DNA from 3 places in the Herbaspirillum sp. Her3 genome. Region 3 is predicted to be linked to each of the others. Evidence: predicted binding sites of a transcription regulator. Region 3 holds the regulator's gene; each other region holds the start of a gene.

Region 1 (3,274 bases), 2.5 Mb from region 3:
TAAACATGCACACTGAAGCGCCCGACCATCTCGCCCCTTATGCCGCCCACTCGGCAAGTTCGCGAGGCCGGCGCTACAGTGAAACCCCACCCGGTTCGCGCAGCGAGTTCCAGCGCGACCGTGACCGCATCGTCCATTCCACTGCCTTCCGCCGTCTCGAATACAAGACCCAGGTCTTCGTCAACCATGAAGGCGACCTGTTCCGCACCCGCCTGACCCACAGCATCGAAGTCGCGCAGATCGCCCGCTCCTGCGCGCGCAACCTGCAACTGAACGAGGACCTGGTGGAAGCCATCTCGCTGGCCCACGACCTGGGCCATACACCCTTCGGCCACGCCGGCCAGGATGAGCTGAACCACTGCATGAAGCATCACGGCGGTTTCGAGCACAACCTGCAGAGCCTGCGTGTGGTCGATGAGCTGGAGCAGCACTATGGCGCTTTCGATGGCCTGAACCTCACCTTCGAGACCCGCGAGGGCATCCTCAAGCACTGCTCCCTGCACAATGCGCGCCAGCTGGGCGAGATCGGCGTGCGCTTCCTGGAGAAGAAGCAACCCTCGCTGGAAGCGCAGCTGGCCAACCTGGCCGACGAGATCGCCTACAACAACCACGACATCGACGACGGCTTGCGTTCGGGATTGTTGACGATGGAGCTGATGAGCGAAGTCGATTTCTTTGCACGCCATCTGCGCGAAGTCGAACAAGCCTATCCTGGCATCACCGGCCGCCGCGTCATTCATGAAACGGTGCGGCGCATGATCAATGCACTGATCGTCGACCTGATCCAGACTTCGCGCAGCCGCATCGCCGAGATCGCCCCGCGCGACATCGAAGACGTGCGCAATGCCCCGCAGCTGATCGCCTTCTCCGACGCCATGGCGGCCGAAGCGGCCATACTGAAAAAATTCCTGCGCGAGAAGCTCTACCGTCATTACCAGGTCAACCGCATGACGGCCAAGGCGCGCCGCATCATCGCCGAAATGTTCGAAGCCTTCATCGGCCAGCCCAACCTGCTGCCGCCGGATTACCAGGTCAAGGGCATCGCCGACGATACCCAGCGTCTCGACAAGCAGGCGCGCAAGGTGGCCGATTACATCGCCGGCATGACGGACCGCTATGCGATCCGTGAACACCGTCGCCTGTTCGTGATGGAGTGAATCCGCAACACTGAACGCAGCGTTTCGATACGCTGCGTTTTCTCCGGGCGCCTCCTAGATGTGTTCTGCGGGTGATTTCATTGCACGCACGCAAGAAAACGCCTGCGCCCCCTCACCCTCCCACATCTCGTTACATTTTTCTTCCATATTATTTTCGCGCCCGGCTCGGCTTGATGGCACGGAACGGCTCGCCGCAAACCCTTGCCTGGCAAGGGTTTTCATCATCTTGCACCAATGCGCGACCGCAGCGGCAAGCGCATCGGCGCTGAAACTGCGACGTGTAAATTTTTGTCAATATCAAGTCCGCTTTGAACGGGCCGTTATGCAGGAACGGAGTGGATGCGCATGGTGCGCAGCCCGGCTTCGCTGGATCCGTCTTCCCCCCTTGATGCCCGGATCCCCTTTCTTTTTCAGGAGACCGTCATGGCTATCGGCAACACCACCGGCGTGGACACCAAGTCCCTGCTGCCCGGCACCAACTCTTCCATCGCGTCGGGCTCGGCCAGCGACACGCTGCCCGCGACCACGAGCGACAGCACCAGCGGCGACAAGATCGCCGAGGCGCGCCAGTCCAACCTGCTCACGGTCAGCGGCGCCAAGGCGCAGCTCAACTTGTCCATCGTGCAGTCATCGCTGGAAGTGTCGCTGCAGACCCAGAACGATCCCCTGTCGCTGGTCTACAAGACCGCCATCGAAAACATCAACGACATCCTTCGTCCGCAGCTGGGCGACAACGCAATCCAGACGGCGGCAACGCAGGACAATTCCCCTGAAGCCACGGCCGGGCGCATCGTCTCCTTCATCACCAACATGTTCGACCTCTACAAGAAGAACAACCCGGACAAGGATGACGCCAGCAACATCGATGACTACATGAACCTCATCTTCAAGGGCGTGGACCAGGGCTTCAAGGAAGCACGCGGCATCCTGGAGAGCCTGAACGTACTGCAAGGCGATATCGCCAGCAACATCGACAAGACCTATGACCTGGTGCAGAAAGCACTGGGCGACTTCATCAACAAGGTCAAGGGTGGCAAGCAGGAGGGTGAGGATGATGCAGGCAGCGATGGCAACGCTGATGGCCAGGGCGGCACGGTGGTGGCCAGCGAGACGACGGTGAGCATTTCGGTGTCGGTGAGTCAGACGCGGATCAGCACGAGCGCGTGACTGGCCTGTCCGTCGTATCCCATTTCTTCCAAAACCTAATAAAAAAGAGGCTGATTCCTAGGGAACCAGCCTCTTTTTACTAAGTTTTCATTGTATCGGCAAGCATCGAAAAGTTCGCTCTCGATACTTCAGAAAAACATCACCCACGCAACTTGGCAAACGCCGCCGCCATCGCATTGTTGGCCGGTGCCTGCTCGCGGCCGCGCTGGTTCTGGTGTTGCGACAGGCGGCGCGAATCAGTACGGTCGCCGCGCTGTTCGTTGCGCGCGCCCGGGGCCGGCGCGGTATCGTTCAGGCGCATGGTCAGGGCGATGCGCTTGCGCTTCTCGTCCACTTCCAGCACCTTGACCTTGACCACTTGGCCCGCCTTGACCACGGTGTGCGGGTCCTTCACGTAGCTGTTGGACAGCGCCGAGATGTGGACCAGGCCATCCTGATGCACGCCGATGTCGACGAAGGCACCGAAGGCCGCCACGTTGGTGACCACGCCTTCCAGGATCATGTCCACGCGCAGGTCCTTGATCTCTTCCACGCCTTCCTTGAAGGTCGCCGTGGTGAATTCAGGACGCGGGTCGCGGCCGGGCTTGTCCAGTTCCTTCAGGATGTCGGTGACGGTAGGCACGCCGAACTTCTCATCGGCATACTTGGCTGGCGACAGGCCCTTCAACAGCGAGGTCTGGCCCAGCACGCTCTTGACGTCCTTCTTGATGTCGGCCAGGATCTTTTCCACCAGCGGATAGGATTCCGGGTGCACCGCCGAAGCATCCAGCGGGTTCTCGCCATTCATCACGCGCAGGAAGCCGGCGGCCTGTTCGAAGGTCTTCTCGCCCAGGCGCGGCACCTCGCGCAGGGCTGCCCGCGAATTGAACATACCCTTCATATCCCGGTAGGACACGATGCTCTGCGCCACGCTGGCGTTAAGCCCCGAGACGCGCGCCAGCAGGGGCGCG
Region 2 (3,274 bases), 1.1 Mb from region 3:
CTGCTGGCCAAGAAGCTGGTGGACATCAGCCCCGCCTCGCTCAAGCACGTCTACTTCACCCTGGGTGGCTCGGATGCAGTGGATGCCGCCATTCGCTACATCACGCACTACACCAACTCCATCGGCAAGCCGGGCAAGAAGCATTTCATCTCGCTGCAGCGGGGCTATCACGGTTCGTCCTCGGTGGGCGCGGGACTCACCGCGCTGCCCAATTTCCATTACAACTTCAACCTGCCGCTGCCGACCCAGCATTACCTGCCCTCGCCCTATCCGTATCGCAGCGAGGTGCAGGGCGATGAAGCCATCATCGAGGCCTCGGTGCAGTCGCTGCGCGACAAGGTGGCCGAGCTGGGTGCGGACAACGTGGCGGCCTTCTTCTGCGAGCCGATCCAGGGCTCCGGTGGCGTGGTGGTGCCGCCCAAGGGCTGGTTGAAAGCCATGCAGCTGGCCTGCAACGAGCTCGATATCCTGTTCGTGGTGGATGAGGTCATCACCGGCTTCGGCCGTACCGGCCCCATGTTCGCCTGCCTGGACGAAGACGTGCAGCCTGACCTGATGACCATGGCCAAGGGCCTGACCGCAGGCTATGCGCCCATGGGCGCGGTGATGATGTCGGACCGCGTGTACAACGCCATTGCCGATGGCGCGCCGATGTCCACCGTGGTCGGCCATGGCCAGACCTACTCGGCCCATCCGGTCAGTGCGGCGGTGGCGCTGGAAGTCCTGCGGCTCTACGAGGAAGGCGGCCTGCTGGAAAACGGCCGCCGTCTGGAACCGGTCTTCGCCGGTGGCCTGCGCGCCCTGCTGGATCATCCGCTGGTGGGCGATGCGCGCAGCCGTGGCTTGCTGGGCGCGCTGGAACTGGTGGCCGACAAGAACACTCGTGCCCGCTTCGCCCCTGAACTGAAGCTGCACGAGCGTATCTTCCAGGTGGCCTATCGCCATGGGCTGATCTTCCGCGCCTTCGGCGACAACATCCTCGGCTTTGCGCCGGCGCTGTGCTACACGCAAGAGGACTTTGCACTGATGTTTGCGCGTCTGCGGGCCATCCTGGACGAAGTGCTGGCCCAGCCCGAGGTGCGCCAGGCGGTGCGCTGAGCGGCCAATGCGAGTAGCCCTCCTGCCCATTGGGGAAAATGCGGCCGGAGGGGTTAAAATGCCCTGCTACATCCCGCCGCCCTTCCTGCTGCTGCCATGCCAGGAGGGCCGGCGGGCTGAGTCGAATAACCCGAGGCAACATGATGACTAACGGCGCGTTGAAACTGGACCGGATCGATCTGAGGATTTTGTGTCACCTGCAGCAGAATAGCCGCATTACCAACGTGATCCTGGCCGATGCCGTCGGCCTGTCCCCCAGCCCCTGCCTGATCCGCGTCAAGCGCCTGGAAAAGGCCGGCTACATCAGCGGCTACGGTGCCTACATCCGTCTGGAAAAACTGGCCGACGTGCAGATCGTCTTCACCGAAGTGACGCTCTCGGACCATCGCCGCGAAGACTTCGCCAAATTCGAATCGACCATCCGCAACGTGGACGAGATCATCGAATGCCACCTGGTCAGCGGCGGCTACGATTACCTGCTCAAGTTCATGACCCGCAGCGTCGTGCATTACCAGAGCGTGATCGAATCCCTGCTGGAGCAGAACCTGCGCATCGAGAAGTACTTCAGCTACATCGTCATCAAGTCGCCCTTCATCAAGCATCATTATCCGCTCGAGAAGTTCATACAAACCTGAGCCGGCCGGCAGGCCCCTGCCTGCCGGTGCGGCTTTCAGGCCGCCTTCACGCAATATCCTTCAGTTCGCCTCCCCAGCGCCGTCCCGCCTGCCTTTCGGCCGCCCGCCCGTCCCCGCTTCTTTACATTGATGCTGCGCGCTTGAGCCGCGTTGCGCCCTTCTCCTGCCAATCCTCACAAAAAACCCGAACAAACGTCACGTTTTGTCAGCAAAACGCCCTTTACTTTTGTAAAGATGTGCCGTTAATCTTTACGGGTCGCTGACATGCAGTCAGCTTCCCGAAAGATAAGAAAATCATCATTGCATAGGGGTCAAGATGGCAACTTCCACGGGGACAATCTCGACATCGGCCGGTCCGCTGGACGTATCGACGCTGGTCAACCAGCTCATCGCAGTCGAAAGCAAGTCCAAGCTCACACCGCTGAAGACCAAGGAAAGCGCGTTCAACACGCTCATTTCCGCCTATGGCTCGCTCAAGAATGCGCTGTCGAGCTACCAGAGCGCCTTGAAGGTCATGACGGCGGCCAGCTTCAGCGCGCAGAAGACTACGGTGTCCAATGCCGGTACCGGGAGCAACCTGACCACCGATCCCTTTACGGCCGATGCCAACAGCGACGATTCGACCAAGATCCTGGCCCAGAAGCTGCAGTCCGGCGGCTATGCCAGCGGCACCACGTTCAATGCCGGCGACTCCATCGCCATCAAGGTCGGCACCAACCAGCCCACCTTCATCACGCTGCAGGCCAATGCCACGCTTTCGGGCGTGCGCGATGCCATCAATGCGGCCAAGACGGGGGTGACGGCTTCCATCGTCACCGATGGCAGCGGCGACCACCTGGTGCTCGAATCCAATACCGGCGGTACCGCCAACACCATCAAGGTCTCGGCCAACAACACGCTCTCGGGGCTGAGCTATGACCCCAGCGTATCGGGCTCGGTCACCCAGATCCAGGCGCCGCGCGACGCCACCAAGGCCGCTGCCGGCCAATACAGCATCGGCGTGAGCCAGCTGGCGCAGGCCGTCAAGGTCAGCTCGGCCGCCATCGCGCCCGGCGCCACCTTCGACAACGGCGTGCTGGCCATCAAGACCGGCAACGGCTCGACCGCGCTGATCCAGCCCAAGACCAACACCCTGGCCGGCGTACGCGATGCCATCAATGCCAGTGACGCCGGCGTGAATGCCGCCATCGTGAGCGATGGGACCAATGACCACCTGGTGCTCACCGCCAAGGACGCTGGCGCGGCCAACACCTTGCGGGTGAGCGGCACGGGCAACTTCGCGGTCTTTGCCTTCGACCCCAGCGGTACCGTCACCACCACCGGCGTGGCGACCAACCAGACCTACAGTACGGGCAGCCTGGCGCTGCAGGTGGGCAGCAAGTCCTTCACCATCACCCCGACCGACCTCGACGGCAGCGGCGCCATTGGCCTGAACGACGTGATGAAGGCCATCAACAATGCCAACACGGGCGTGACCGCCAGCATCAGCAATGACGGCAGCCAGGACCACCTGGTGCTGAGCCCGGCCGGCACCGATGCCA
Region 3 (3,274 bases):
ATGCTCATCAATCTGGCAGCCTCCCTGTCGCAAGCCAAGCATAGTGTGTTGGTGGTGGATGGCGACGTGGCCAGCACGGGTCTGTTGACCCGGATCGGCCTGCGCCACGATGTGGCCACCCTGCAGGAAGTGGCGCGCATGGAGCGGCCCCTGATCGAAGCCAAGCGGCTCTTGCCGGAAGGCTTTTCGATGGCGCGCATCGCTCGCCGCAGCGTGCCCTCGGCCACCGATCCCCATGCCGGCCGGCTGGCCGAGATCTTCGACAGCCTCATCGAGCAGGCCGAGATCACCCTGGTCAATGGCGTCCTGGCGAGCGACCTGTCGCTGCCGGTGCCGACCATGGAGATGGGTGAAATCGTGATCCAGGTGTCGACCACGGCGTCCTCGATCAAATCGGCCTATGCGCTCCTGAAGAGCCTGAGCGACCGCATTGGCCGCCGTCCCTTCAGTCTCATCGTCAACGATGCCACCGAGGCCGAAGCCCGGACCGTCTACGCCAACATGGCCCAGGCCGCCAGCCGCTACCTGGCTGCACAGTTGAATTTCATGGGTGCCATTCCGGCCGACGATCATATCCGCCGCGCTACCGGCCAGGGCCGGGCGGTGCGGGACGTGTTTCCGTTTGCCGGGGCGGCGCTGGCGTTCCAGCGCTTGTCCAAGCGCTTCACGGCCGGTTCGGATGCGGCCCGCAGTACGTATGGCATGGCCACCGACGGTGCCAGCCTGGGAGTGTGACGTGCATGTATAACGTCAAGGGAAAGAAGGGCAAGAATGACGTGCTCGAGCAGCATGCGCCGCTGGTCAAGAAACTGGCGCATCAGCTCAAGGCCAAGCTGCCCCCTAGCGTCGAGGTGGACGACCTGATTCAGGCCGGCATGATGGGCCTGCTCGATGCCGTGAACCGCTATGAGGAAACCCACGGCGCCCAGTTCGAGACCTATGCGGTACAGCGTATCCGTGGTGCCATGCTGGACGAGCTGCGCAGCAGCGACTGGCTGCCGCGCAGCATCCGCCAGAACGCGCGCAAGGTGGAAGAGGCGATGCAGACGCTGTTGCAGCAACTGGGCCGCCAGCCACAGGAGGCGGAAGTGGCCCAGCACATGAAGATCAGCCTGGCCGAATACCAGGCGCTGTTGACCGACTGCGGCGGCCATCAGCTGATCTATTACGAGGATTTCCACGACGATGATGGCGGTCACGAGCATTTCCTGGACCGTTACCAGACCGGCGAGGGCGATGATGATCCGCTGCAGAGCCTGATCGACGGTGGTTTCCGGGAAGCCGTGGTGGATTCCATCAAGGCCTTGCCCGAGCGCGAGCAAATCCTGATGGCGCTGTACTACGAGCAGGAAATGAACCTGAAGGAAATTGGCGCGGTCATGGGGGTCTCCGAGTCGCGCGTGTGCCAGCTGCACAGCCAGGCCATTTCGCGCATGCGCTCCTATCTGCGCGAGCATGCCTGGAGCGGGGTGGCCTGACAGTGCCTCGCCCGCAAGGCGCCACAATCCGATGCCCCAACGAAAAGCCCGGCAACTGCCGGGCTTTTCGTTGGTTCCGCCGCCGTACTGGCAGGAGGGCTTACACCACGCCCAGCCTGCGGCCGGAGGACTTGATGCTGTTCTGGCCGTCCGGCCCGTAGAAATTGCCGGTGCCGGTCTTGCCTTGCAGGATGGTCAGCGCGCTCTGGTTGATGGAGAGCTTCTTGCCGATCAGCAGGCCGTTGACACGGTTCAGTTCCTTGGCATCCTGCGCCAGCTCGAACAAGCTGGCCCAGATATCACGGTCGGCCTCGCTGGCCTGTTCATTCATCCACTTCTGCATGCCGCTTTCATCTGCGCTGTAGCCCAGGCTACCCAGCAGGGCATGGCGGTTGCCGGCCAGGGTGGACATCTCGGCGACGATGGCGGCCTTTTCGGAAATGATGTCGGTCAGGCCTTCGGCCGTGGTTTCGGCCAGCAGGGCCTGTTCCTGCTTCAGTTTCTCCACCAGGCGCGACAGGGCGCCGTGTTCCAGGGGAAGTTTGCTGGCCGGGTTCATGCGAAGCAATCCTGTAGGCGGATGGCGATCAAGCCTGGCGGGCGTTGACGAGGTTCTGGGCGGTACTGATCACGCCGCTGGCGACCTTGTCCGGATTGACCTGGAAGGTGCCGTTGGCGATGGCCGCCTTGATGTCGGCCACTTTCTTGGCGTCGAAGCTGGAGTTGTTGTTGCCCTTGACGTCCATCGCCTGGTAGGTGCTGGACAGACGCACGCTGTCGGAAGCGGCGGGAGTGGGCGTCGCGCCATTGCCTGCAGTAGCGCCGGCCGAAGTATTGGTGCGAGCTTGCGTCTGCTCGGTATTGAGGGTCGTGGATTTGAGTGCGTCGTTAACGTTCACGGCAGTATTCCTTGTAGGGTGGGGGCGCTGCGCACCCGCCTGTCGTATTGAGTATCGACCAGTTCTGGGCAAACTTTAACATCCGGAGCTGCAAAATGCAGAAATTCAGGCAATTTTCTTCACATCTATCGCCAGGCAAGCCGCTGCGTTCCGCCTCCCGCTTGCCTGCCGGGAAATTGCTTCATATAAATAGTCACAGCGTCCTGTCCGGGCCAACCCGGTGGTTGGCTCAGTAGTTGATTTCCAGAATCCCGCCTGCCTTGGCGATACCGCTGACCACCTGCCCGTTGGCAGTACGGGCCTGGGCCATCTGGCCTTCGTCGGCATTGGTCATGGCACGCGCTTCGGTGGAAATCTGGAATCCCGGGCCCGTCGAGACCACCCGTACCGCCTGGCCTTGCTGTACCACGCGCTGGTTGCGCACGGCATCCATGCGCAGCGGCATGCCGGCGCGCAGGGACATGTTGGCCACCCGGCCGATGACCTGGGATTCCTCGGTGAATACGCCGCTGGGCAGGGCCGACATGTCGCCGCGGATGCGGGTAATGTCGCTGGCGCTGATGGTCTGGCCCTGGGCCAGCGGGACGGCGGCGACCAGATAATCCGAGATCACCTGGATGTTGGCGCGCAGATAGACGGTCCAGGGTGAGGGGGCCACGCACTTGATGCCGACCGTGGTACGGCCGAACAACCGTCCGCCATTGGGCGTGAAGGCTTGCGGCTCCACACAGGCGGCCAGGATCAGGCGTGGATCAACCGGGTCGATGGTGACGGTGACGCTGCCCGGCAGGCTGGCCGTCTGGCCTTTGAGGAATTGCTCAGCCACTTGTTGCAAGGCTTGCAAATCCTGTTTGGGCGGCGTGTTGGGGTTGTTCTGGGCGGGGGCAGGCGCAACAG

What was found. Region 3 encodes FliA, which starts transcription of late flagellar genes. Its sites were predicted from a motif close to CTAAAGTTTNNNNNNNNNNNGCCGNTA; they were not measured.
Region 1: the regulator FliA is predicted to act here: its motif matches at 1,454-1,480, upstream of ACVC5H_RS03990 (DUF5610 domain-containing protein).
Region 2: the regulator FliA is predicted to act here: its motif matches at 1,952-1,978, upstream of fliD (flagellar filament capping protein FliD).

The regions. Positions count from the first base shown of each region.
Region 1 is NZ_CM176328.1:871,158-874,431, reverse strand. It holds gene aroKB (bifunctional shikimate kinase/3-dehydroquinate synthase AroKB) at 1-3, shown strand, start outside; gene ACVC5H_RS03995 (deoxyguanosinetriphosphate triphosphohydrolase) at 6-1,157, shown strand; gene ACVC5H_RS03990 (DUF5610 domain-containing protein) at 1,581-2,324, shown strand; gene ACVC5H_RS03985 (Tex family protein) at 2,464-3,274, opposite strand, start outside.
Region 2 is NZ_CM176328.1:4,472,824-4,476,097, forward strand. It holds gene ACVC5H_RS20445 (aspartate aminotransferase family protein) at 1-1,098, shown strand, start outside; gene ACVC5H_RS20450 (Lrp/AsnC family transcriptional regulator) at 1,239-1,733, shown strand; gene fliD (flagellar filament capping protein FliD) at 2,050-3,274, shown strand, end outside.
Region 3 is NZ_CM176328.1:3,361,022-3,364,295, reverse strand. It holds gene ACVC5H_RS15295 (MinD/ParA family ATP-binding protein) at 1-735, shown strand, start outside; gene ACVC5H_RS15290 (RNA polymerase sigma factor FliA) at 741-1,478, shown strand; gene ACVC5H_RS15285 (flagella synthesis protein FlgN) at 1,579-2,037, opposite strand; gene flgM (flagellar biosynthesis anti-sigma factor FlgM) at 2,066-2,377, opposite strand; gene flgA (flagellar basal body P-ring formation chaperone FlgA) at 2,607-3,274, opposite strand, start outside.